Regions from separate parts of the Pseudomonas sp. Marseille-Q1929 genome, predicted to be linked through region 2. Evidence: riboswitches for the same ligand, from Rfam matches in the RefSeq annotation. Region 2 holds a riboswitch; the other holds the start of a gene.
What was found. A riboswitch is a leader RNA that binds a small molecule or an ion and turns the genes downstream of it on or off. The one in region 2 is predicted to bind cobalamin.
Positions count from the first base shown of each region.

Region 1: another riboswitch for cobalamin. It lies ahead of J1G37_RS27675 (ABC transporter substrate-binding protein); the one in region 2 lies ahead of cobO (cob(I)yrinic acid a,c-diamide adenosyltransferase).

Region 1 is NZ_JAFLWU010000045.1:13,021-24,111, forward strand. Features, by position in the region: gene J1G37_RS27665 (ABC transporter ATP-binding protein) at 116-880, opposite strand; gene J1G37_RS27670 (iron ABC transporter permease) at 877-1,881, opposite strand; gene J1G37_RS27675 (ABC transporter substrate-binding protein) at 1,878-2,888, opposite strand; cobalamin riboswitch at 3,005-3,199, opposite strand; gene J1G37_RS27680 (aldehyde dehydrogenase family protein) at 3,315-4,697, opposite strand; gene J1G37_RS27685 (LysR family transcriptional regulator) at 4,801-5,673, shown strand; gene J1G37_RS27690 (hypothetical protein) at 5,720-5,929, opposite strand; gene J1G37_RS27695 (amino acid aminotransferase) at 6,029-7,225, opposite strand; gene uvrB (excinuclease ABC subunit UvrB) at 7,569-9,584, shown strand; gene J1G37_RS27705 (MDR family MFS transporter) at 9,696-11,091, opposite strand, start outside.
Region 2 is NZ_JAFLWU010000022.1:82,635-93,725, reverse strand. Features, by position in the region: gene J1G37_RS21350 (DUF2066 domain-containing protein) at 1-928, shown strand, start outside; gene J1G37_RS21345 (AI-2E family transporter) at 964-2,037, shown strand; gene hda (DnaA regulatory inactivator Hda) at 2,232-2,936, shown strand; gene J1G37_RS21335 (NlpC/P60 family protein) at 3,150-3,779, shown strand; gene J1G37_RS21330 (C40 family peptidase) at 3,924-4,460, shown strand; gene J1G37_RS21325 (sorbosone dehydrogenase family protein) at 4,533-5,846, opposite strand; cobalamin riboswitch at 5,946-6,182, shown strand; gene cobO (cob(I)yrinic acid a,c-diamide adenosyltransferase) at 6,261-6,872, shown strand; gene J1G37_RS21315 (cobyrinate a,c-diamide synthase) at 6,869-8,305, shown strand; gene bluB (5,6-dimethylbenzimidazole synthase) at 8,302-8,952, shown strand; gene cbiB (adenosylcobinamide-phosphate synthase CbiB) at 8,949-9,857, shown strand; gene cobD (threonine-phosphate decarboxylase CobD) at 9,850-10,839, shown strand; gene J1G37_RS21295 (cobyric acid synthase) at 10,836-11,091, shown strand, end outside.

The DNA of each region.
Region 1 (11,091 bases), on a different contig from region 2:
GCTTGCCTGCGATGGCGGTCTGTCAGTTAAAGAAATGCAAGCTGACCCACCGCTATCGCAGGCAAGCCAGCTCCCACAGTTGAATTGTGGTGTTTGGGTGGCCGTGTTCAAGCCTTCAGTTCGAGCGCAGCCTCAGTATCTGCGCACCATCAAACGGGTCCGTCAGGTAATGCGCCTGCACCCCGAACGTCTCCTGCAACCGCTGCGGCGTCAGCACCTCCAACGGCTTACCCAGCGCCACCAACCGCCCGCGATCCAGCACGGCCAAGCGGTCACAGGTCAGCGCCTGGTTCAGGTCATGCAGGGCAATCAACGTCGTCACCGGCAGTGCTTGCACGCCCTTCAAAATGCCAAGCTGATGCTGGATATCCAGGTGGTTGGTCGGTTCATCCAGCAACAAGATCTGCGGCCGCTGTGCCAAGGCGCGGGCGATGTGCACGCGTTGGCGTTCGCCGCCGGAGAGGCTGCGCCACGCGCGTTGGCTCAGGTGGGTGGCGTCCACGTCGTGCAGGGCCTGGCGCACGATGCTGGCGTCGTCGACGGACCACGGGCTCAGCGCCGACAGCCACGGCGTGCGGCCCAGGGCCACGGCGTCGAACACGCGGATGGCGTCGTCGGTGTCGGCTTGTTGCTCCACCACCGCCAGTTGCTGCGCAATCACGCGGCGGGATAACTGCCCCAGGCGCTGGCCGCCCAGCCACACCTCACCGGACGCCGGTGTACGCAACCCGGCCAGCAACTTGAGCAAGGTGGATTTGCCAGAGCCGTTCGGCCCGACAATGCCGAGGGTTTCCCCCAGCGCGACGTCCAGATGAATATCGCGCAGCAATTCGGCGTCACGTACCTTGAAGCCCAGGCCGCGGCAACTGAGCACGCTCATCGTGCGTTCCTCCGCCCGATCAAAATCAGCGCAAACACCGGCGCGCCGACCAATGCGGTGACCACACCGACGGGAATCACCTGACCCTTGATCAAGGTGCGCGACAACACATCCGCCGCAATCAAGAACAACGCACCGCCCAGCGCGCTGGCCGGCAGCAAGCGCGAATGCCCGGTGCCCAGCAACAGGCGCACCGCGTGGGGAATCACCAGCCCGACAAAGCCGATGGAGCCAACAATCGACACCATCACCGCCGTCACCAGCGCCGCGCAGCCCACCAGCACAAACTGCACGCGCCGCACCGGGATGCCGAGGGACGCCGCCGAGTCGCTGCCAAAGGTGAACGCATCCAGCGCGCGACGGTGCCACAGGCACACCGCCAAGCCCACGAGCGCCACCGGCACGGCCAGCCATACCGACGGCCAGCGCACGCCGCTGAGGTTGCCCAGCAGCCAGAACATGATGCCGCGCGCCTGTTCGGAGCTGGCGGATTTGGTGATGAGGAAGGCGGTCAGCGCATTGAACAGCTGTGAGCCGGCAATGCCGGCGAGGATGATCTGCCCGGTGCCGCTGGACGAACCGCTGGCCCGCGCGAGCAAAATCACCAGGGCGAACGCGGCCATGGCGCCGACAAATGCGCCTGCCGACAACGAAATCAAGCCACCACCCACGCCGATCAACGCCACCAATACCGCACCGGTCGAGGCGCCAGCGCTGATGCCCAGCAGGTACGGGTCGGCCAATGGGTTGCGCAGCAGCGACTGCAAAATCACCCCGCAGGTCGCCAGCCCGGCACCGCACGCGGCGGCAACCAGGGCGCGGGTCAGGCGGTAGTTCCACACCACGCCTTCGTCGATGGGGTCCAGCACGTAGCCGGCGCCCCACAGTTTATTGGCCAGCACCTGGAGCACGACCTGCGGCGAGATGGCGGTTTCGCCGATGGCCACGCCGGCGAGTACGGCGAGCAACAGCAGGGCCAGGGCGATCAGAGGACGGATCATTTCGGCAAGTCGTAGCCGTCGATGGCCGTGGCCAGTTGTTCCAGGCCATCGAACATGCGGATGCTCGCCTGCAACGCCAGGGCGTCGAGGATGATGATGCGGTTGTTTTTCACCGCGTCCATATTGCGCGTGACCGGGTCGCTGCGCAGGAAGGCGAGTTTCTTTTCATGGTCGTCGGCGGGGTAGCGGCGACGGTCCATGCGGGCGATGACGAGGAAGGTCGGGTTGGCCTTGGCGATGGTTTCCCAGCCAACGGCGGGCCATTCCTCATCGGACTGCACCACGTTATGCAAACCGAGGGTTTGCAGCATGAATTCGGGGATGCCCTTGTGGCCGGCCACGTACGGATCGCTGGCCATCTCGGCGCTGGAGAACCACACCAGCGCGCTGGCCTGCTTGAGGCCCTTGCTCTGCACGGTGGCGACGGACTTGGCCAGGCGTGCCTTGAGTTCGTCGTTCAGTTGTTGGCCGCGATCCTGTACGTCGAAAATCGCCGCCAACTGGCTGATGCTTTTATAGATGGTGTCGATGCGGAACGGCTCCAGCCGCGTGCCGTCGGCGCCCACCAGGTTGTCTTTGCCTTCGCAGTCGGAAGGCAGCAGGTAGGTGGGGATTTTCAGCTCGTGAAACTGCTCGCGGGTGCCCACCACGCCTTGCGCACCGACCACCCATTCCAGTTCGGCGGCCACCAGTTGCGGGCGCTTGGCGATCACTGCTTCGAAGCTCGGCTCGTTATTGGCCAGGCGCTCGATGCCGTCGTTCAATGACTTGAACTGCGGCAATACGTTGTTGAACCACAGCGACGTGCCGACCACTTTATCGCCCACGCCCAAGGCGTAGAGCATCTCGGTGGCGGCCTGGCCGATGGTCACGCTGCGCGCCGGGGCTTGTTGGAAGGTGAGGGTGCTGCCGCAGTTTTCCAGCGTCAGCGGGTAGTGGGTCGGCGCGGCGTGGGCCAGGGCACAGAAACCCAGGCCGGTGAGCAGGGCGGTAACGCGTGGCAGCATGGGGCAATCTCCGTTTGGACCGTACAGTGGACTGGGGAGGTACGGTAGTGGAAATACACCCACGGATACGGCCGCCGGGGCCGCGCTAGGATGTCCTTCCCGGACACCCCGCCGGTTGGTGATAACGCTGGGCCGGCAGGTCTCCTGACTCGTGCGTCATCGCCTCGCTCCGGCCTTCCCGGACAGCGTCCAGTGGCAGTGGGGAGCAGGCTCGGCACCTACAGTTGCGGGGGCAGTTCCGATTGGCGTGATGGGCCGCGCTTCGGATTCCCTGTTAGTCCCCTTCGGGAACCGGCGCGCCATGGTAGTCGATCAGGCTGCGAAGGGGGAGTTGCGATGGGTAAATCACAGAACAAATGCGATGCCTGTGGGAACTGGTTCATGTGGGAGCTGGCCAGTTCCCATCGTTGAGTGAGGTCGCCTGGGTTATTTGCGATCCAGCCACACGGTCTGCGCATTGCAGAACTCGCGCACGCCGAAGTGCGACAGCTCGCGGCCAAAGCCACTTTTCTTGATCCCGCCAAACGCGACCCGAGGGTCGGAGATGCTGAACGAGTTGACGAAGATCCCACCGGTTTCCAGGCGGTTGGCGATATCGCGGGCTTTCGCCGCATCGGTGGTGAAGATGCTCGCGGTCAGGCCAAACTCGCTGTCATTCGCCAGTGCCACGGCGTGGTCGGCGTCGCGGGCGGTGATGATCGAGGCGACGGGGCCGAACAGTTCCTGTTTGAACGAGGTCATCTGGTCGGTGACGTTGGCCAGTACGGTGGGCTCATAGTAGTTGCCTGCGCCTGCGACTTTGTTGCCGCCCAGCAGCAGGGTCGCGCCTTCTTCCAGGGTGGCCTGGACCTGGCCGTGCAGCTCGTCGCGCAGGTCGAAGCGGGCCATGGGGCCGATGTAGGTGCTGGCGTCTGTCGGGTCACCCATCACCAGCGCGCGGCTGGCCTCTAGGAACTTGGCGGTAAACGCCTCCACCACACCGGTTTCGATGATCAGGCGCTTGGCGGCGGCGCAGACTTGGCCGCTGTTCTGGAAACGGCCGATCAATGCGGCTTGCACAGCGGCGTCGAGGTCGGCGTCGTTGAGCACGATGAATGGGTCGGAGCCGCCCAGTTCCAGCACGCATTTTTTCAGCGCGGCCCCGGCCTGGGAGCCGATGGCGATACCGGCGCGCACACTGCCGGTGAGGGTGACGGCGGCGATGCGTGGGTCGGCAATGGCTTTGGACACGCCGTCCGGGGTCACGTTGAGCACTTCGAACAAACCGTCAGCAAAACCGGCCTTTTTGAACGCTTGCTGGATCAGGTAGGCGCTGCCCATCACATTCGGTGCGTGTTTGAGCACGTAGGTGTTGCCGGCGAGCATAGTCGGCACGGCGCCGCGCAGCACTTGCCAGACCGGGAAGTTCCACGGCATCACGGCGAGGATCGGGCCCAGCGGGCGGTATTCGATCTGGGCGCTGCCGTTGTCCACCAGGGTCGGTTCCGGTGCGAGCATGGCCGGGCCTTGGGCCGCGTACCATTCGCTGAGCTGGGCGCATTTTTCGATTTCGGCACGGGCCTGGGCGATGGGCTTGCCCATTTCCAGGGTGATCATCTGCGCCATGTCTTCGGCTTGTTCACGCAGGGCGGCGGCCAGGGCCAGCAATAGCTCGGCGCGCTGGCTGACCGGCTGGCGGCGCCAGGTGCGGAAGGCGGCGGTGGTACGGTCGAGGACGGCGTCCAGTTGCGCTTCGCTTTCGTACGGGTAGCTGCCGACTGTTTCGCCGTTGGCCGGGTTGATCGAGAGGGCGTGGGTGGTCGCGTTCATGGCACCGTCCTGCTGAATGGATAAGTTGAGTTCAGGTTACGGGGCTGGTTGTTTTCTGGAAACTGAATAATATTAAGCAATACATTCACGATTGGAGAATGACTTGGACCTGGTGCAGCTGGAAATTTTCAAGGCCGTTGCCGAACAAGGCAGCATCAGCGCCGCCGCGCAGTTGATTCATCGGGTCCCGTCGAACCTGACCACCCGCATCAAGCAACTGGAGCAGGACCTGGGCGTGGAATTGTTTATCCGCGAGAAGAGCCGCCTGCGCCTGTCGCCGGCGGGCTGGAACTTCCTTGGCTATGCGCGGCGCATCCTCGACCTGGTGCAGGAAGCCCGCGCGACGGTGGCGGGGGAGGAGCCCCAGGGCGCGTTTGCCCTAGGGTCACTGGAAAGCACGGCGGCGGTGCGCATCCCTGCGTTGCTGGCGGCGTATAACCAGAAACACACCAAAGTCGAACTGGACCTGAGCACCGGGCCGTCGGGCACGATGATCGAAGGCGTACTGTCGGGGCGCCTGGCGGCGGCGTTTGTCGATGGGCCGGTGTTGCACGCCACGCTGGAAGGCGTGGCGGTGTTTGAGGAAGAGATGGTGGTGATCGCGCCGTTGCATCACGCGCCGATCACCCGGGGGCAGGATGTGAACGGCGAGAACATCTACACCTTTCGCTCGAACTGCTCCTACCGGCACCACTTTGAACGCTGGTTCACCCAGGATGGCGCGGTGCCGGGCAAGATCTTCGAGATCGAGTCGTACCACGGCATGCTCGCCTGCGTCAGCGCCGGCGCCGGATTGGCGCTAATGCCGCGCAGTATGCTGGAAAGCATGCCGGGGTTTGCGGCGGTGAGCGTGTGGCCGCTGATGGACAGCTTTCGGGTGTTGCACACGTGGCTGATCTGGCGGCGGGGCACGGTGTCGCAGAGTCTCAACAGCTTCGTAAAACTGCTGGAAGAACGCAATCTGGTCGCAACCTGAATCTAATGTGGGAGTAGGCAAGCCAGCTCCCACAGTTTGATCGGTGCTAGCCGCCGAATTGCAGGGTGCCCATGGCGAGCTTGGTCATCAGTGTTGTGGCACCCAGTTGCACCAGCCATAAAGCCAGGCCACCGAGGAAAACGCCGAGCGCCACCTGCAACACCAGGCTTTTCTGCCGCTTAACCTGCGGCGCACGCGGCACGTAATCATCCAGCTCGTCACGGTCGGCACGCAGGTCCAGGTCGTCGTTTCTCATAAGGCTCTCACTGCAAAGGGGCGGGCAAGGTTCAGTCTAGGGGCTGGCGACGAAAAAGGGGAAGCCATTGGCTTCCCCTTCTGTGCAACGGTTACCGGCTTACAGCACCTGAACGATTGCCTTTGTGACCGCGTCGATGTTCGACTGGTTCAACGCCGCGACACAGATACGGCCAGTGTCGAGGGCGTAGATGCCGAACTCGTTGCGCAGGCGGGTGACTTGCTCAACGCTCAGGCCGGAGTAGGAGAACATCCCACGCTGGCGACCGACAAAGCTGAAGTCGTGGCCCGGTGCAGCCTTGGCCAGTTCACTCACCATCTGCTCACGCATGCCACGGATGCGCAGGCGCATTTCGGCCAGTTCGGCTTCCCACTGGGCACGCAGCTCAGGGCTGTTGAGCACGGCAGCTACAATCGCGGCGCCGTGGGTTGGCGGGTTGGAGTAGTTGGTGCGGATCACGCGTTTGACCTGGGACAGGATGCGCGCGCTTTCTTCCTTGGACTCGCCGACGATGGACAGCGCGCCGACGCGTTCGCCGTACAGCGAGAACGACTTGGAGAACGAGCTGGACACAAAGAAGGTCAGGCCCGACTCAGCGAACAGGCGCACAGCGGCGGCGTCTTCGTGGATGCCGTCGCCAAAGCCCTGGTAGGCCATGTCGAGGAACGGCACGAGGTTCTTGGCTTTGACTACGTCCAGCACGTTCTGCCAGTCGGCCGGGCTCAGGTCGACGCCGGTCGGGTTGTGGCAGCACGCGTGTAGCACCACGATGGACTGTGGAGGCAAGGCGTTGAGGTCTTCGAGCAGGCCGGCACGGTTGACGTCGTGGGTGGCGGCGTCGTAGTAGCGGTAGTTCTGTACTGGGAAACCGGCAGTTTCGAACAGCGCGCGGTGGTTTTCCCAGCTTGGGTCGCTGATGGCGACGACGGCGTCTGGCAGCAGTTGCTTGAGGAAGTCAGCGCCGATTTTCAGCGCGCCGGTGCCGCCAACCGCTTGCACGGTGGTGACGCGGCCAGCGGCCAGCAGCGGCGATTCAGCGCCAAACAGCAGGGTTTGCACGGCCTTGTCGTAGGCCGCGATGCCGTCGATTGGCAAGTAGCCACGGGCGGCGTGTTGCGCCACGCGAATGGCTTCCGCTTCGGCAACGGCACGCAAGAGTGGAATCTTCCCCTCCTCGTTGCAGTAAACGCCTACGCCAAGGTTGACCTTGGTGGTTCGTGTATCGGCGTTGAATGCTTCGTTGAGGCCCAGGATAGGATCGCGTGGTGCCATTTCGACAGCGGAGAACAGGCTCATTTTTGCGGCAGCTCTATGGGGGAAAGGAGGGACGTGTCGCGCTCCAGCCGAATGCACTAGAGCGGTGCACAAACGGGGAGCTAGTATAGAGGCCATCACCGCCTGAGGCGACAACCGAAACGGCTTTTCGGCCAAGTTTTTCGGTTTATTTGCTGACCGTTAGTCTTATTGCAACATTGACCGGGCAAGGCGTGTAAGACGATTGCCTTGAAACCCGTCACATTCGCCACCACTTCTACGGCTATCATGGTTTTTTCCTGCTGCCCGCTCTGATTTTTCGCGGGTGGCGGTCTTTTTCGTTCCCGACGGGTTTACAGTCTGGGGTGACTTCAAGAGGTACGTTATGTCGGATTTCCAACTCGTCACCCGCTTTGAACCCGCCGGCGACCAACCCGAGGCGATTCGCCTGATGGTCGAAGGCATCGAGGCCGGCCTGGCCCACCAGACGCTGCTCGGGGTGACCGGTTCAGGCAAGACCTTCAGCATTGCCAACGTGATCGCCCAGGTCAACCGGCCTACCCTGGTGTTGGCGCCGAACAAGACCCTGGCCGCGCAGTTGTACGGCGAGTTCAAGTCGTTCTTCCCGAACAACGCCGTCGAGTACTTCGTTTCCTACTACGACTACTACCAGCCCGAAGCCTATGTGCCGTCCTCCGATACCTTTATCGAGAAGGATGCGTCGATCAACGACCATATCGAGCAGATGCGGCTGTCGGCGACCAAGGCGCTTTTGGAGCGCAAGGACGCGATCATCGTCACCACGGTGTCGTGCATCTACGGCCTGGGCAGCCCGGAAAGCTATTTGAAGATGGTGCTGCACGTTGATCGCGGCGACAAACTCGACCAGCGCGAAGTGCTGCGCCGCCTGGCGGATTTGCAATACACCCGCAATGACATGGACTTTGCCCGCGCCACCTTCCGCGTGCGCGGCGATGTGATCGACGTGTACCCGGCCGAATCCGACCTGGAAGCGATCCGCATCGAGCTGTTCGACGACGAAGTCGAGAGCCTGTCGGCCTTCGATCCGTTGACCGGCGAGGTGATCCGCAAGCTGCCGCGCTTCACCTTCTATCCGAAAAGCCACTACGTAACGCCGCGGGAAACCTTGATGGACGCCGTCGAGCACATCAAGGTCGAGCTGGCTGAGCGCCTGGAATACCTGCGCGCCAACAATAAGCTGGTGGAAGCCCAGCGCCTGGAGCAGCGCACCCGCTTCGACCTGGAGATGATCCTGGAGCTGGGCTACTGCAACGGCATCGAAAACTACTCGCGCTACCTCTCGGGCCGCGAATCCGGCGCGCCGCCGCCGACCTTGTATGACTACCTGCCCGCCGACGCGTTGCTGGTGATCGACGAGTCCCACGTCAGCGTGCCGCAGGTCGGCGCGATGTATAAGGGCGACCGTTCGCGTAAGGAAACCCTGGTGGAATACGGTTTCCGCCTGCCATCGGCGCTGGATAACCGGCCGATGCGTTTCGACGAATGGGAAAGCATCAGCCCGCAGACCATCTTCGTGTCCGCCACGCCGGGCAACTACGAGGCCGAGCATGCCGGCCGGGTGATCGAGCAGTTGGTGCGCCCGACCGGCCTGGTGGACCCGCAGATCGAAATCCGCCCGGCGCTGACCCAGGTCGACGATTTGCTCTCCGAAATCAACAAGCGCGTGGCCCTGGAAGAGCGGGTGCTGGTCACCACGCTGACCAAGCGCATGTCCGAAGACTTGACCGACTACCTCGCCGACCACGGCGTGCGCGTGCGCTACCTGCACTCGGACATCGACACCGTGGAGCGTGTGGAAATCATCCGCGACCTGCGCCTGGGCACCTTTGATGTGCTGGTGGGGATCAACCTGCTGCGTGAAGGCCTGGACATGCCGGAAGTGTCGCTGGTGGCGATCCTCGATGCCGACAAGGAAGGCTTCCTGCGCTCCGAGCGCTCGCTGATCCAGACCATCGGCCGCGCCGCGCGTAACCTCAATGGCCGGGCGATTCTCTACGCCGACCGCATCACCGGCTCCATGGAGCGTGCGATTGGCGAGACCGAGCGCCGCCGCGACAAGCAGATTGCCTTTAACCTCGCCAACGGCATTACGCCCAAGGGCGTGTTCAAGGATGTCGCCGACATCATGGAAGGCGCCGTCGTGCCGGGCTCGCGCAGCAAGAAGCGCAAGGGCATGGCCAAGGCCGCCGAGGAAAGCGCCAAGTACGAGAACGAACTGCGCTCGCCGAGTGAGATCACCAAGCGGATTCGCCAGTTGGAAGAGAAGATGTACCAGTTGGCGCGGGATCTGGAGTTTGAGGCGGCGGCGCAGACGCGGGATGAGATTGGCAAGTTGCGCGAGCGGCTACTGGCTGTTTGATTTTGGAGTGACTGGGCGGGCCTCATCGCGGGCAAGCCCGTTCCCACATTTTGATGGTGTTCGCAAATCAAATGTGGGAGCTGGCTTGCCTGCGATGGCGGCACCACGGTCTCAATGACTCTCTCCAGCCTTGAGCCCCGCCGGCAACGCCTTGGTCAACAACACCGCAACCATGCTGATCCCCAGCGCCAACCCGACAAAGTGAAACGCATCGTTGTAGGCCATGATCTGCGCCTGCTGGTGCGTGATCTCACTGAGCTTGCCCAGCGCCGCCGTGTCGCTGCCGAACGTCTGCGCCAGCGTCGCCAAGCGCTCCGCCACCTGCGGGTTGGTCGGCACAATCGCCTCACGCAAGTAATCAAAGTAGGTCTTGGTGCGCGCATCCAGCAAGGTCGCCAGCAACGCAATGCCGATGGCGCCGCCGAGGTTGCGCAGGATATTGAACAGGCTCGACGCCGAACCCGCGTCCTGGGGCAGGATGTAGGCGGTGGCGATCAACGAGATGGTGACCATGATCAGCGGCTGGCCGAGGGCGCGGATGATCTGGATCTGGTTGAACTGGCTGCCGGCGAAGTCCGGGTTGAGCACCCCCGAGGAAAAACTCGCCAGGCCGAACAGGCCGAATCCCACGGTGCATAGCCATTTTGGTGACACGTACTTCATCAGCTTGGGCACCAGCGGGATCAGAAACAGCTGGGGCACGCCCATCCACATGATCACTTCGCCAATCTGCAGCGCGTTGTAGTTCTGGATCTGCGCCAGGTACAGCGGCAACAGGTAGATCGAGCCGTACAGGCCCACACCCATGCCCAGGCTGGCGATGCTCGACAGGCCGAAATTGCGGTTGGCGAGGATGCCCAGATTGATCAGCGGGTTGGGCTTGGAGAGCTGCACGATGACAAAGGTGATCAGGCTGAGCAGGGCGATGCTGCCGAGGCTGACGATCAGGCTGGATTCGAGCCAGTCCTTGCGGTGGCCCTCTTCGAGGAACACCTGCAAGCAGCCAAGGCCCACCGCGAGGGTGACGATGCCCAGGTAGTCGGTGCTTTTCAGCAGATCCCAGTTCGATGCCTTTTTCTCCAGGCCGTAGAGCAACCCGGCGATCATCAACAGGCCCGGCGGTACGTTGATGTAGAAAATGTACTCCCAGCCCCAGTTTTCGGTGAGCCAACCGCCGATGGTCGGTCCGATGGACGGGGCGAAGGTGGCCGTCATGGCGAACATCGCCATGCCTTTGGCACGGTGGTGTTCGGGCAGCTTGATCAGGGTCAGGGTGAACGCCAGCGGGATCAGCGCGCCGCCGGTGAAGCCTTGCAGGGCGCGGAACACGATCATGCTTTCCAGGCTCCAGGCCATGGAGCACATCAGCGAGGCGATCAGGAACCCCACCGACACCCACACCGCCAGCCGCCGCGCCGAGAGCAGCTGCACCAGCCAGGCGGTGAGGGGGATCATGATGATTTCGGCGACAAGGTAGGAGGTGGAAATCCACGAACCTTCTTCCAGG
Region 2 (11,091 bases):
ACTTGAACCGGTCAGCAGCCAGTCGCCACAAGAGCGCGACCAGGCGACCCAGCGCGCCGTGCAGACCCTGGTAATCCGCCTCACCGGCGACGCCAAGGCGGCCGACGGCCCGGGCCTTGCGGCGATTCGCAAGGACCCGCAACAAATCATCAGCCAATACGGCTACGACGCCGGCCCGCCCGAGAGCTTGCAAGTGGATTTCGACCCGGTGACGACCGACCGTGTCTTGCGTGACGCCGGCCTGTCGATCTGGGGCAGCAATCGGCCATCGATCCTCGGCTGGTGGCTGAACGACTCCACCGAAGGCAGCAGCCTGGTGGGCGATGGCCAAAGCGTCGCCCAGGCCTTGCGTCGCGCGGCGCAACACCGAGGCTTGCCGTTGCGCCTGCCGTTGGGTGATCTGGACGAACAGGTGGTCGCCACTGCGCCGAATCTGGAAAGCGCCGACGCCACGCCACTGCGCGCCGCCTCTGAGCGCTACGGCGCGGATGCCTTGCTGGCGGTGCATGCGCGGCAGGAAGGCAATCAATGGCAGGCCAAGTGGCGTTTGTGGTTGGGCGACAAGAGCGAGCAGGGCAGCGTCCAAGGTGCCGATACCGCTGCCGTGGCCGATGCGGTGATGTTGGCCGTCAGCCAGAAGCTGGCGCCGCGCTTTGCGGTCAAACCTGGCGTCAGTGCCGAACAGCTGCTGGAGGTGCAGGGCATGACGCTGGAGCGCTACGCCGCCCTGGGGCATTTGCTCGAACCGTTTGGTGGTCAGCCGCTGCTGGTGGATGGCGATCGTATTGTTTACCGGGTCAACGGCAGTGCCGAGCAGTTGCGCAGCCAGTTGAGCCTGGCCAAATTGCAGGAGGTTGCGCCGGGTGAAGTGCCGGCTGCGGCGGGTGGTGCTCCAGAACCGCAGGCGCAACTGCGCTTTCACTGGTAAACGTTCTTCCTTATATAGAAGCAATGGAGTGGTTTATGGCGGATACGCGTCGTTGGGTGTGGATTGGCGGGATCGTCCTGCTGTGTGCATTTGTTTTCTTGCTGCATTCGATCCTGACGCCGTTCTTGGTTGCGTTGCTGTTGGCCTATCTGTTTGATCCCGTGGTGGATCGCCTGGAGAAAGCCGGCTTGTCACGTACCTGGGGCGTGGTGGCGGTGTTCGCCCTGTTTACCTTGATCGTCACGGCCCTGGTGCTGGTGCTGGTTCCGATGCTGGCCAAGCAGCTGTTCCGTCTGTATGAGCTGGCGCCGCAGATGCTTGATTGGCTGCAACATACGGCGATGCCGTGGGCCCAGGCCAAGTTGGGGCTGTCGGATGGCTTCTGGAAGTTCGACAAGGTCAAGGCCGCAATCAGCGAGCATATGGGGCAGACCACCGACATCGTCGGCATGGTGCTCAGCCAGGCCACGGCGTCCAGCCTGGCACTGATCGGCTGGTTGACCAACCTGGTGCTGATCCCGGTGGTGGCGTTCTACCTGCTGCGTGACTGGGACATCATGATGGCCAAGATCCGCAGCCTGCTGCCGCGCAATCGCGAGGAGCGCATCGTCTCCCTGGCGGAGGAATGCCATGAAGTGCTCGGCGCATTCGTGCGTGGGCAGTTGTTGGTGATGCTGGCCTTGGGGGTTATTTATGCCGCTGGCCTGATGGCGATCGGCCTGGAGCTCGGCCTGTTGATTGGTCTGATCGCCGGTCTGGCGGCCATCGTGCCGTACATGGGCTTTGTGATCGGTATCGGTGCGGCGCTGGTGGCGGGGCTGTTCCAGTTCGGTGGTGACCTTTACCCGATGTTGGGGATTGTCGCGGTGTTCATGGTCGGCCAGGCCTTGGAAGGCATGGTGCTGACGCCTCTGCTGGTGGGGGACCGGATCGGCCTGCACCCGGTGGCGGTGATCTTTGCGATCCTGGCGGGCGGTGAGCTGTTCGGCTTTACTGGCATCTTGCTGGCGCTGCCGGTGGCGGCGGTGATCATGGTGCTGGTGCGCCATGTGCACGATCTGTACAAGGATTCGGATGTGTATACGGGCGTCGAAGACCCTGATCTGTAAACCTTGTGTCACAAACCCGGCCTGGCCGGGTTTGTTGTTTCTGGTGTCAAACAATTTGCGCAAAACCGGCAAGTTAACGCAAACCTTTGATTTTGCTTGTGGTCTGCTGCATTGTGCGCCCGGCTTCACGGGTATAAACTTTGCAAACTTTACACAGAGGCCACTAGCGGTTCGTTTGGAGCCGTTCAGTCAGCATGAAACCGATTCAGCTGCCCTTAGGTGTGCGTCTGCGTGACGACGCCACCTTTATCAACTACTACCCAGGCGCCAATGCCGCTGCACTCGGCTATGTCGAGCGGCTCTGCGAAGCCGACGCCGGGTGGACCGAAAGCCTGATCTATCTGTGGGGCAAACACGGCGTAGGGCGTACTCACCTGCTGCAGGCCGCGTGCCTGCGCTTCGAGCAGATGGGGGAGGCGGCGGTTTACCTGCCGCTGGCTGAATTGATGGATCGTGGCATCGGCATCTTCGACCACCTTGAGCAATACGAGCTGGTCTGCCTGGATGACCTGCAGGCGATCGCCGGCAAGGCGGAGTGGGAAGAGGCGCTGTTCCATCTGTTCAACCGCCTGCGTGACAGCGGCCGACGCTTGCTGATCGCCGCATCGACCTCGCCGCGCGAGCTGCCGGTCAAGCTGGCTGACCTCAAGTCGCGCCTGACCCTGGCCCTGATCTTCCAGATGCGCCCGCTCTCCGACGAAGACAAACTGCGCGCCCTGCAATTGCGTGCATCCCGTCGCGGCCTGCACCTCACTGACGAAGTCGGGCACTTTATCCTCACCCGTGGCACCCGCAGCATGAGCGCGTTGTTCGATTTGCTCGAACAGCTCGATCAGGCCTCCTTGCAGGCCCAGCGCAAGCTGACCATTCCCTTCCTCAAGGAAACCCTCGGCTGGTAGCCAGCCCTTTGTTTTCGGGGCTTTCGGCAAACTCCAGGCGCCAGAAAACCTGCGTTTGGGCCACTTTGGCCACGCAAAAGGCGCGTATAGGGTGTTAAGGGCTTAGATGTCATAGTCCAAACAAGAAGTCACATAGATCACGATTGAATTTGCAAATCGATGTGATAGAGGGCATAGTCTCGGCTTCTTTACACATCAGCCACGGTCGTGCCCATGCTAAATCGCTTCGCACCCCTCGTGCCTCTCGCACTCGTTACCCTGTTGTTTGGTTGCGCTTCCCACCCTCAACAGGTGGTTGAGCAGCAAAAACCCCAGGTTCAAAATCAGGCAAAATTCGTCGCTGCACAGTCTGCTTCTGTTTATGAAGAAGAGCTGGCGACTGAAAAGGAACTGGGCGCCTTCGCCGGCAACAAGCCTTACCAGCTTCCCGTCCTGGCCGACAGCATCCTCGAACGCGGCATGTCCCTGATCGGTACCCGTTACCGTTTCGGCGGTACCTCTGAAGCCGGTTTCGACTGCAGCGGTTTCATCGGCTACCTGTTTCGCGAAGAAGCTGGCATGAACCTGCCACGCTCCACTCGCGAGATGATCAACGTGAATGCACCGTTGGTCGCGCGCAACAACCTCAAGCCCGGTGATCTGCTTTTCTTCAGTACGGCTGGCCGTGGCCGCGTAAGCCACGCCGGTATCTACCTGGGCGATAACCAGTTTATCCACTCCAGCAGCCGTCGCAGTGGCGGTGTTCGAGTCGACAACCTGGGCGACAGCTACTGGAGCAAAACCTTCATCGAAGCCAAGCGTGCACTCGCCATGGCCCCGACCACGGTTACCGCTAGCAAGTAAACTTAAAGTGATACTTGAAGTTTGACGTGTAAGCGCTAGAATCCCTGGATATTGTTGTAATCCGTACGCGCGAGCTTTGCTTGCGCGTTCTGGTTTTCAGCGTTCGGCAGCGAAAGCCGCATCCAGACCAGGATTGTTCTGCACATGTCGACCTCGGCCCGCCTGATCCTCATTCTCTGCGCCGCGCTGCTCAGCGCCTGCGCCAGCCGCCCACCGCCTGCACCCTTAGCGGTGAAGCCCAAGCCGGTGTTCAACTACGCCACCCAGAATTTCTCGCCGGCAGCCGAAGACGTGCTCTTTCGCGCGCTGGGCCTGGTCGGCACGCCTTATCGTTGGGGCGGCAACACGCCGGACTCGGGCTTTGATTGCAGCGGCTTGATCGGCTTTGTGTTTCGTGACGCCGCCGGCATCTCCTTGCCGCGTACCACCCGTGAACTGATCGTGATGCGCGCGCAGGATGTCAGTGAGCAGAACCTGCAAACGGGTGACCTGCTGTTCTTCGCCACGGGCGGCGGCTCCCAAGTCAGCCACGCCGGGATCTACGTGGGCGAGGGCCGCTTCGTACACGCGCCGCAAACCGGCGGTACGGTGAAGCTGGACACCTTGTCCAAGGCGTATTGGCAGAATGCTTACCTGAGTGCCAAGCGCGTGTTGCCAGGGAATCTGGCGCGCAATCCCTGAATTGAATGCAGAGCTAAATGTGGGAGCGAGCAAGCCCGCTCCCACATTGGTTTGTGGTGGTCTTGAGGTGGGTTACTTAGCCGCTGAAACCCGCCACACCTTATTCCCCACATCATCTGCCACCAGCACCCCTCCCTGCTGATCAACCACCACGCCCACCGGCCGGCCCATGGCTTTCTCGTCTTTGTCGAGGAAGCCGGTCAGCACATCCACCGGCTGGCCCTTGGGCTGGCCAGCCTCGAACGGGACGAAGATCACCTTGTAACCACTGTGGGGCTTGCGGTTCCACGAGCCGTGCTGGCCGATGAATGCGCCACTAGTGAAAGGCGCAGGCAATTTGCTGCCTTCGGCAAACGTCAGACCGAGCGAGGCGGTGTGTGGGCCCACGGCGTAGTCGGGCGCAATCGCCTTGGCCACCAGGTCGAGGTTTTGCGGGTTGACTCTCACATCCACATGCTGCCCGTAGTAGCTGAACGGCCAGCCATAGAAGCCACCATCCTGCACCGAGGTGATGTAGTCCGGCACCAGGTCGCTGCCGATCTCATCGCGTTCGTTCACCGCTGTCCACAGCTTGCCGCTTTGCGGTTCCCAGGCCATGCCGTTGGGGTTGCGCAGGCCTGAGGCGAAGATGCGGTGCTGGCCGCTGGCGCGGTCCACTTCCCAGATCGCCGCCCGACCTTCTTCTGCCTGCAGGCCGTTTTCACCGACGTTGCTGTTAGAGCCAACGCTTACGTAAAGCTTGCTGCCGTCCTTGCTCGCCACCACGTTTTTGGTCCAGTGGTGGTTGATGCTGCCGCCGGGGAGGTCGACGACCTTGGTGCCGGCTTCCTTGATCGTGGTTTCACCCGGTTGGTAGGGGAAGCGCAGCAGCTTGTCCGAGTCCGCCACATACAGGTCATTGCCAACCAGGGTCATGCCGAACGGCGAATTGAGGTCTGCCAGGAAGACCGTGCGGGTCTCGGCGATGCCGTCGTGGTCGGCATCGCGCAGCAACGTGATGCGGTTCGGGCTAGGCACGCCAGCACCGGCTCGGCCCATGACCTTTTCCATCACCCAGCCACGAATGCCTTTTGAGTCATCGGGTTTGGGCGGTGCATTGGTTTCTGCCACCAGCACGTCGCCATTGGGCAGTACATAGAGCCAGCGCGGGTGGTCGAGGCCCTCGGCAAACGCCGCTACCTGGGTGCCCGCAGCGGCAGTTGGCTTCGCGCCCTCAGGCCAGCCGATGGCGGGTGCGATGTTGACCGTGGGGATCAGGGTCTTGTTCGGCTCTGGGAGCTTGGGGGAGGGGCCGGTGCCGTCAGACACTTGCAAGGTCGAGCTTTCACCGCAGGCGACGAGGGCGCCTGCGCACATGATCAGTAGGGCAAGTCGGGTCTTGTGCATGGTTTTCTCCTGGGTACCTGTAAGGGTAGAGGCGCGCGGCGGTCCGATGGTTCAAGTGCGAAGCCAGCTTTAATTGACGCTCCACCCCCAACCCTCTACCCTTCGCGACTTGTTCCAGGTGCTCTGTGACCCACGGGTCGACGGAGTGAAACAGGGAAGCCGGTGAGCGAGCGCACTTGTCCACAGTGCTGCCGCAATTCCGGCGCTGCCCCCGCAACGGTAAATGAGTCAAGACCCTGCTTTTGCCACTGTATCGCCCCGCGATATGGGAAGGCGCAGTGTCGGCAAGCGCGCCACTCATGAGCCCGGAGACCGGCCTGAAACATCCAACAGCATCACGGTGGGCGATGCTTGGCTGTCTGTTTTTTCTTTTTCCTGCCCGCCGTTTTTGTCCAGCCCCAACGGAGAGCTGCCATGACCGATTCCCCCGACCGCGACGAACGCCACCTGGCGCGCATGCTGCGCAAAAAAGCCGTGATCGACGAGCGCATCGCCAATTCCCCCAACGAGTGCGGCCTGCTGCTGGTGCTGACCGGCAACGGCAAAGGCAAAAGCAGCTCCGCGTTCGGCATGCTCGCCCGCGCCATGGGCCACGGCATGCAGTGCGGCGTGGTGCAGTTCATCAAAGGGCGTAACAGCACGGGCGAAGAGCTGTTCTTCCGCCGTTTCCCCGAGCAAGTGCGCTTCCACGTCATGGGCGAAGGCTTCACCTGGGAAACCCAGGACCGCCAGCGCGACATCGCCGCCGCCGAAGCCGCGTGGAAAGTTTCCCGCGAACTGCTGCAAGATCCGGCCATCGGCCTTGTCGTCCTTGATGAACTGAACATCGCTCTCAAGCACGGCTACCTCGACCTCGACCAGGTGCTCAGCGACCTGCAAGCGCGCCCACCGATGCAGCACGTGGTGGTCACCGGCCGTGGCGCCAAGCCTGAATTGATCGAAATGGGCGACACCGTCACCGAAATGGGCATGCTCAAGCACGCATTCCAGGCCGGTATCAAGGCACAGAAGGGCGTCGAACTTTGAATCAGCCCCGTCATTGCCCGGCCGTATTGATCGCCGCACCGGCGTCCGGCCAGGGCAAAACCACCGTCACCGCCGCGCTGGCCCGTTTGCACCGCAACCTGGGGCGCAAGGTGCGCGTGTTCAAATGCGGGCCGGACTTTCTCGACCCGATGATCCACGAGCGCGCCAGCGGTGCGCCGGTGTATCAGTTGGACATGTGGATGGTGGGCGAGCAGGAAAGTCGCCGCCTGTTGTGGGAAGCCGCCGGCGAGGCCGACCTGATCCTCATCGAAGGCGTCATGGGCCTGTTCGACGGTACCCCCTCCAGCGCTGACCTGGCCCGCCACTTCGGCGTGCCGGTACTCGGTGTGATCGACGGCACTGCCATGGCCCAGACGTTTGGCGCATTGGCCCTGGGTCTGGCGCGTTATCAGCCGGACCTGCCGTTCGCCGGCGTGCTGGCCAACCGCGTCGGTACCCTGCGCCATGCGCAATTGCTCGAAGGCAGCCTCACCGAAGGCCTGCGCTGGTACGGCGCCTTGTCCCGCGAGACCGGCATCGAATTGCCAAGTCGTCACCTGGGCCTGGTGCAAGCCAGCGAACTGAATGACCTCGACGTGCGCCTCGACGCCGCCGCCCAAGCGTTGGGCAGCAGTTGCGAAGTCGCCTTGCCGCCGCCGGTGACCTTCGCCGCGCCTGAAGTCATCAAGGCCGAGCCGTTGCTCGACGGTGTGCGCATCGCCGTGGCCCGCGATGAAGCCTTCGCCTTTACCTACGGCGCCAGCCTTGACCTGTTGCGGGCGATGGGCGCCGAGTTGCACTTCTTCTCGCCGATCCATGATCGTGAATTGCCTGACGTAGACAGTCTGTATCTGCCGGGCGGCTACCCGGAATTGCATCACCAGGCGTTGTCGGAAAACACCGCGATGCTGGAGGCGATCCGCGCCCATCACGCGGCCGGCAAGCCGTTGCTCGCCGAGTGCGGCGGCATGTTGTACCTGCTGGACTCGCTCACCGATGTCGCCGGCCAACGTGCCGAGTTGCTCGGCTTGTTGCCGGGCGACGCCGTGATGCAGAAGAAGTTGGCTGCCCTGGCCCTGCAAAATGTCGAGTTGCCGGAAGGCGTGCTGCGTGGGCATACCTATCACCACTCCCTGACCAGCACCGACTGCACGCCGATTGCCCGTGGCGTGAGCCCCAATGGCGGGCGTGGCGCCGAGGCGGTTTACCGACAGGGGCGGATGACGGCTTCCTACGTGCACTTTTACTTCCCGTCGAATCCGGCGGCGGTGGCGGCACTGTTTGCGCCAGACCGGGAGGCCGCCATCGCAGGCAAGCCAGCTCCCACCTCGACCGCGTCGATCGATCCAAATGTGGGAGGCAAGCCAACCCCCACCTCGACAGTGTTCGCCGATCCAAATGTGGGAGCGGGCTTGCCCGCGATAGGGCCATGACTGACAACGCCTTCCCCCAAGCCGACCGCGACGCCGTCTACCGCGCCATCGCCGAACGCCGCGACATGCGCCACTTCACCGGCGGCACGGTTGCCCCCGAACTGCTCCACCGCCTGCTCCAGGCCGCCCACCAGGCGCCGAGTGTCGGCCTGATGCAACCCTGGCGCTTCATCCGCATCAGCGACCGCCCCCTGCGTGGGCAAATTCAGCAGTTGGTGGAAGAAGAACGCATCCGCACCGCCGAAGCCTTGGGTGAACGCTCCGACGACTTCATGAAGCTCAAGGTCGAAGGCATCCACGATTGCGCCGAGGTACTGGTGGCGGCATTGATGGACGACCGCGAGCGCCACATCTTCGGCCGTCGTACCTTGCCGGAGATGGACATGGCCTCGTTGTCCTGCGCGATCCAGAACCTGTGGCTGGCCGCTCGTGTGGAAGGCCTGGGCATGGGCTGGGTCTCGCTGTTCGAACCCCAGGCCCTGGCCGATCTGCTGGGCCTGCCCTCCGGCGCCAAACCCCTGGCCGTGCTGTGCCTGGGCCCGGTGGCCGAGTTCTATCCGGCACCGATGTTGCAACTCGAAGGCTGGACCGAACCACGGCCGCTGAGTGACATGTTGTATGAAAATGTGTGGGGAGTGAGTCAATGAGTGTGGCCTTGCTGTGTGTCGCCGCCGTCGCGCTGGATGCGCTGCTGGGCGAGCCCAAGCGCTGGCATCCGCTGGTGGCGTTCGGCAATTTCGCCGGGCGCATCGAGCAACGTTTCAACACCGGTGGCCGTGGCTGGCGCAGCCATGGCGTGACCGCGTGGTTTATCGCCGTGGTGCCGCTGACCTTGCTGGCCACCGCGTTGTCGTGGGCGCCGTATATCGGCTGGGTCCTGGAGATCCTCGCGCTGTACTGCGCCCTTGGCATGCGCAGCCTGGGCGAACACGTGATCCCGGTGGCCCAGGCCCTGCGCAGCGACGACCTGGACGAGGCGCGCCAACGCGTGAGTTACCTGGTGAGCCGGCAGACCAGCGAGCTGGACCGCACCGAAGTCGCCCGCGCCGCCACCGAATCGGTGTTGGAGAACGGCAGTGACGCGGTGTTCGCCGCACTGTTCTGGTTTGTGGTGGCCGGCGTCCCGGGCGTGGTGCTTTACCGCCTGAGCAACACCCTGGATGCCATGTGGGGCTATCGCAACGAACGCTTTGAGCGCTTCGGCTGGGCGGCGGCCAAGATCGACGACGTACTCAACTATATTCCTGCGCGCCTGGTGGCACTGACCTACGCGCTGCTGGGCAAAACCCGCCTGGCGCTGAAATGCTGGCGCACCCAAGGCCCGACCTGGGACAGCCCCAACGCCGGCCCGGTGATGGCGGCGGGGGCGGGCGCCCTGGGTGTCGAACTGGGCGGCGCGGCGATTTATCACGGCGAAGTCCACCAGCGTCCGCAGCTTGGCGAAGGCCCGGCGGCGGATGCGGATTCCATAGACCGAGGCTGGCAGCTGGTGCAGCGCGGCGTATGGTTGTGGCTGCTGATTCTCTGCGCGGGGGCGCAATTCTATGCTTGAACACGGTGGCCGGCTGCGCAAGGCGGCGATTCAGTACGGGATTGCCGAGGCCGACTGGCTCGATCTGTCCAGCGGCCTTGCGCCGTGGCCCTGGCCGATCCCGGAGATTCCGCTGCGCGCCTGGGCGCGCTTGCCCGAGACCGACGACGGCCTGGAACGCGCCGCCAGCGAGTACTACGGCGCCGCGCATGTATTGCCGGTGCCCGGTTCCCAGGCCGCGATCCAGTTGCTGCCGCGCCTGCGCCGCGCGGGCAAGGTCGGCGTGCTGTCGCCGTGCTACGCCGAACACGCCGAAGCCTGGCGCCGCGCCGGTTATGTGGTGCGCGAAGTGCTGGAGCAGGAAGTCGATTTCTTCCTCGACGGCCTCGACGTGTTGGTGGTGGTCAACCCGAACAACCCCACCGGCCTGAGCCTGACCCCGGAGCGCATGCTGGATTGGCACGCGCGCCTGGCGCAACGCGGCGGCTGGTTGGTGGTGGATGAAGCGTTCATGGACATCACCCCGCACCTGAGCCTGGCCAGCCAGGCTCACCAGGTCGGGCTGATCGTACTGCGCTCGTTCGGCAAGTTCTTCGGCCTCGCCGGAGTACGCCTGGGCTTCGTGCTTGCCGAGCGCAAGTTGCTCAAGCTGCTCGCCGAACAGGTCGGGCCGTGGGCGGTCAGTGGGCCGACCCGCGTGCTGGGCCAGGAGTGCCTGCTCGACGTGGCCGGGCATACACGCCAGCGCAAGCGCTGTGTCGACGCTGGCGAGCGGCTGTTTGCAGTGCTTGAGCGCCACGGCTTGCAACCCCAGGGCGGCTGCGCCTTGTTCCAATGGCTGATCACCCCGCACGCCGAGCGCCTGCATGAATTCATGGCCCAGCGCGGCATCCTGCTGCGCCTGTTTGTGCATGACAGCAGCCTGCGCTTTGGCCTGCCCGACACCGAAGCCGACTGGCAGCGCCTCGACGCGGCACTGACCGCCTACAAGGACGCCTCATGAGTACGTTGATGGTGCAAGGCACCACCTCCGATGCGGGCAAAAGCACGCTGGTGACCGCACTGTGCCGCTGGCTGGTACGCCAGGGCGTGGCCGTGGCGCCGTTCAAGCCGCAGAACATGGCCCTCAACAGCGCCGTGACCGCCGAAGGCGGCGAAATCGGCCGCGCCCAGGCCGTGCAGGCCCAGGCTGCCAACCTGGCGCCGCACACCGATATGAACCCGGTGCTGCTCAAGCCCAACAGCGACACCGGTT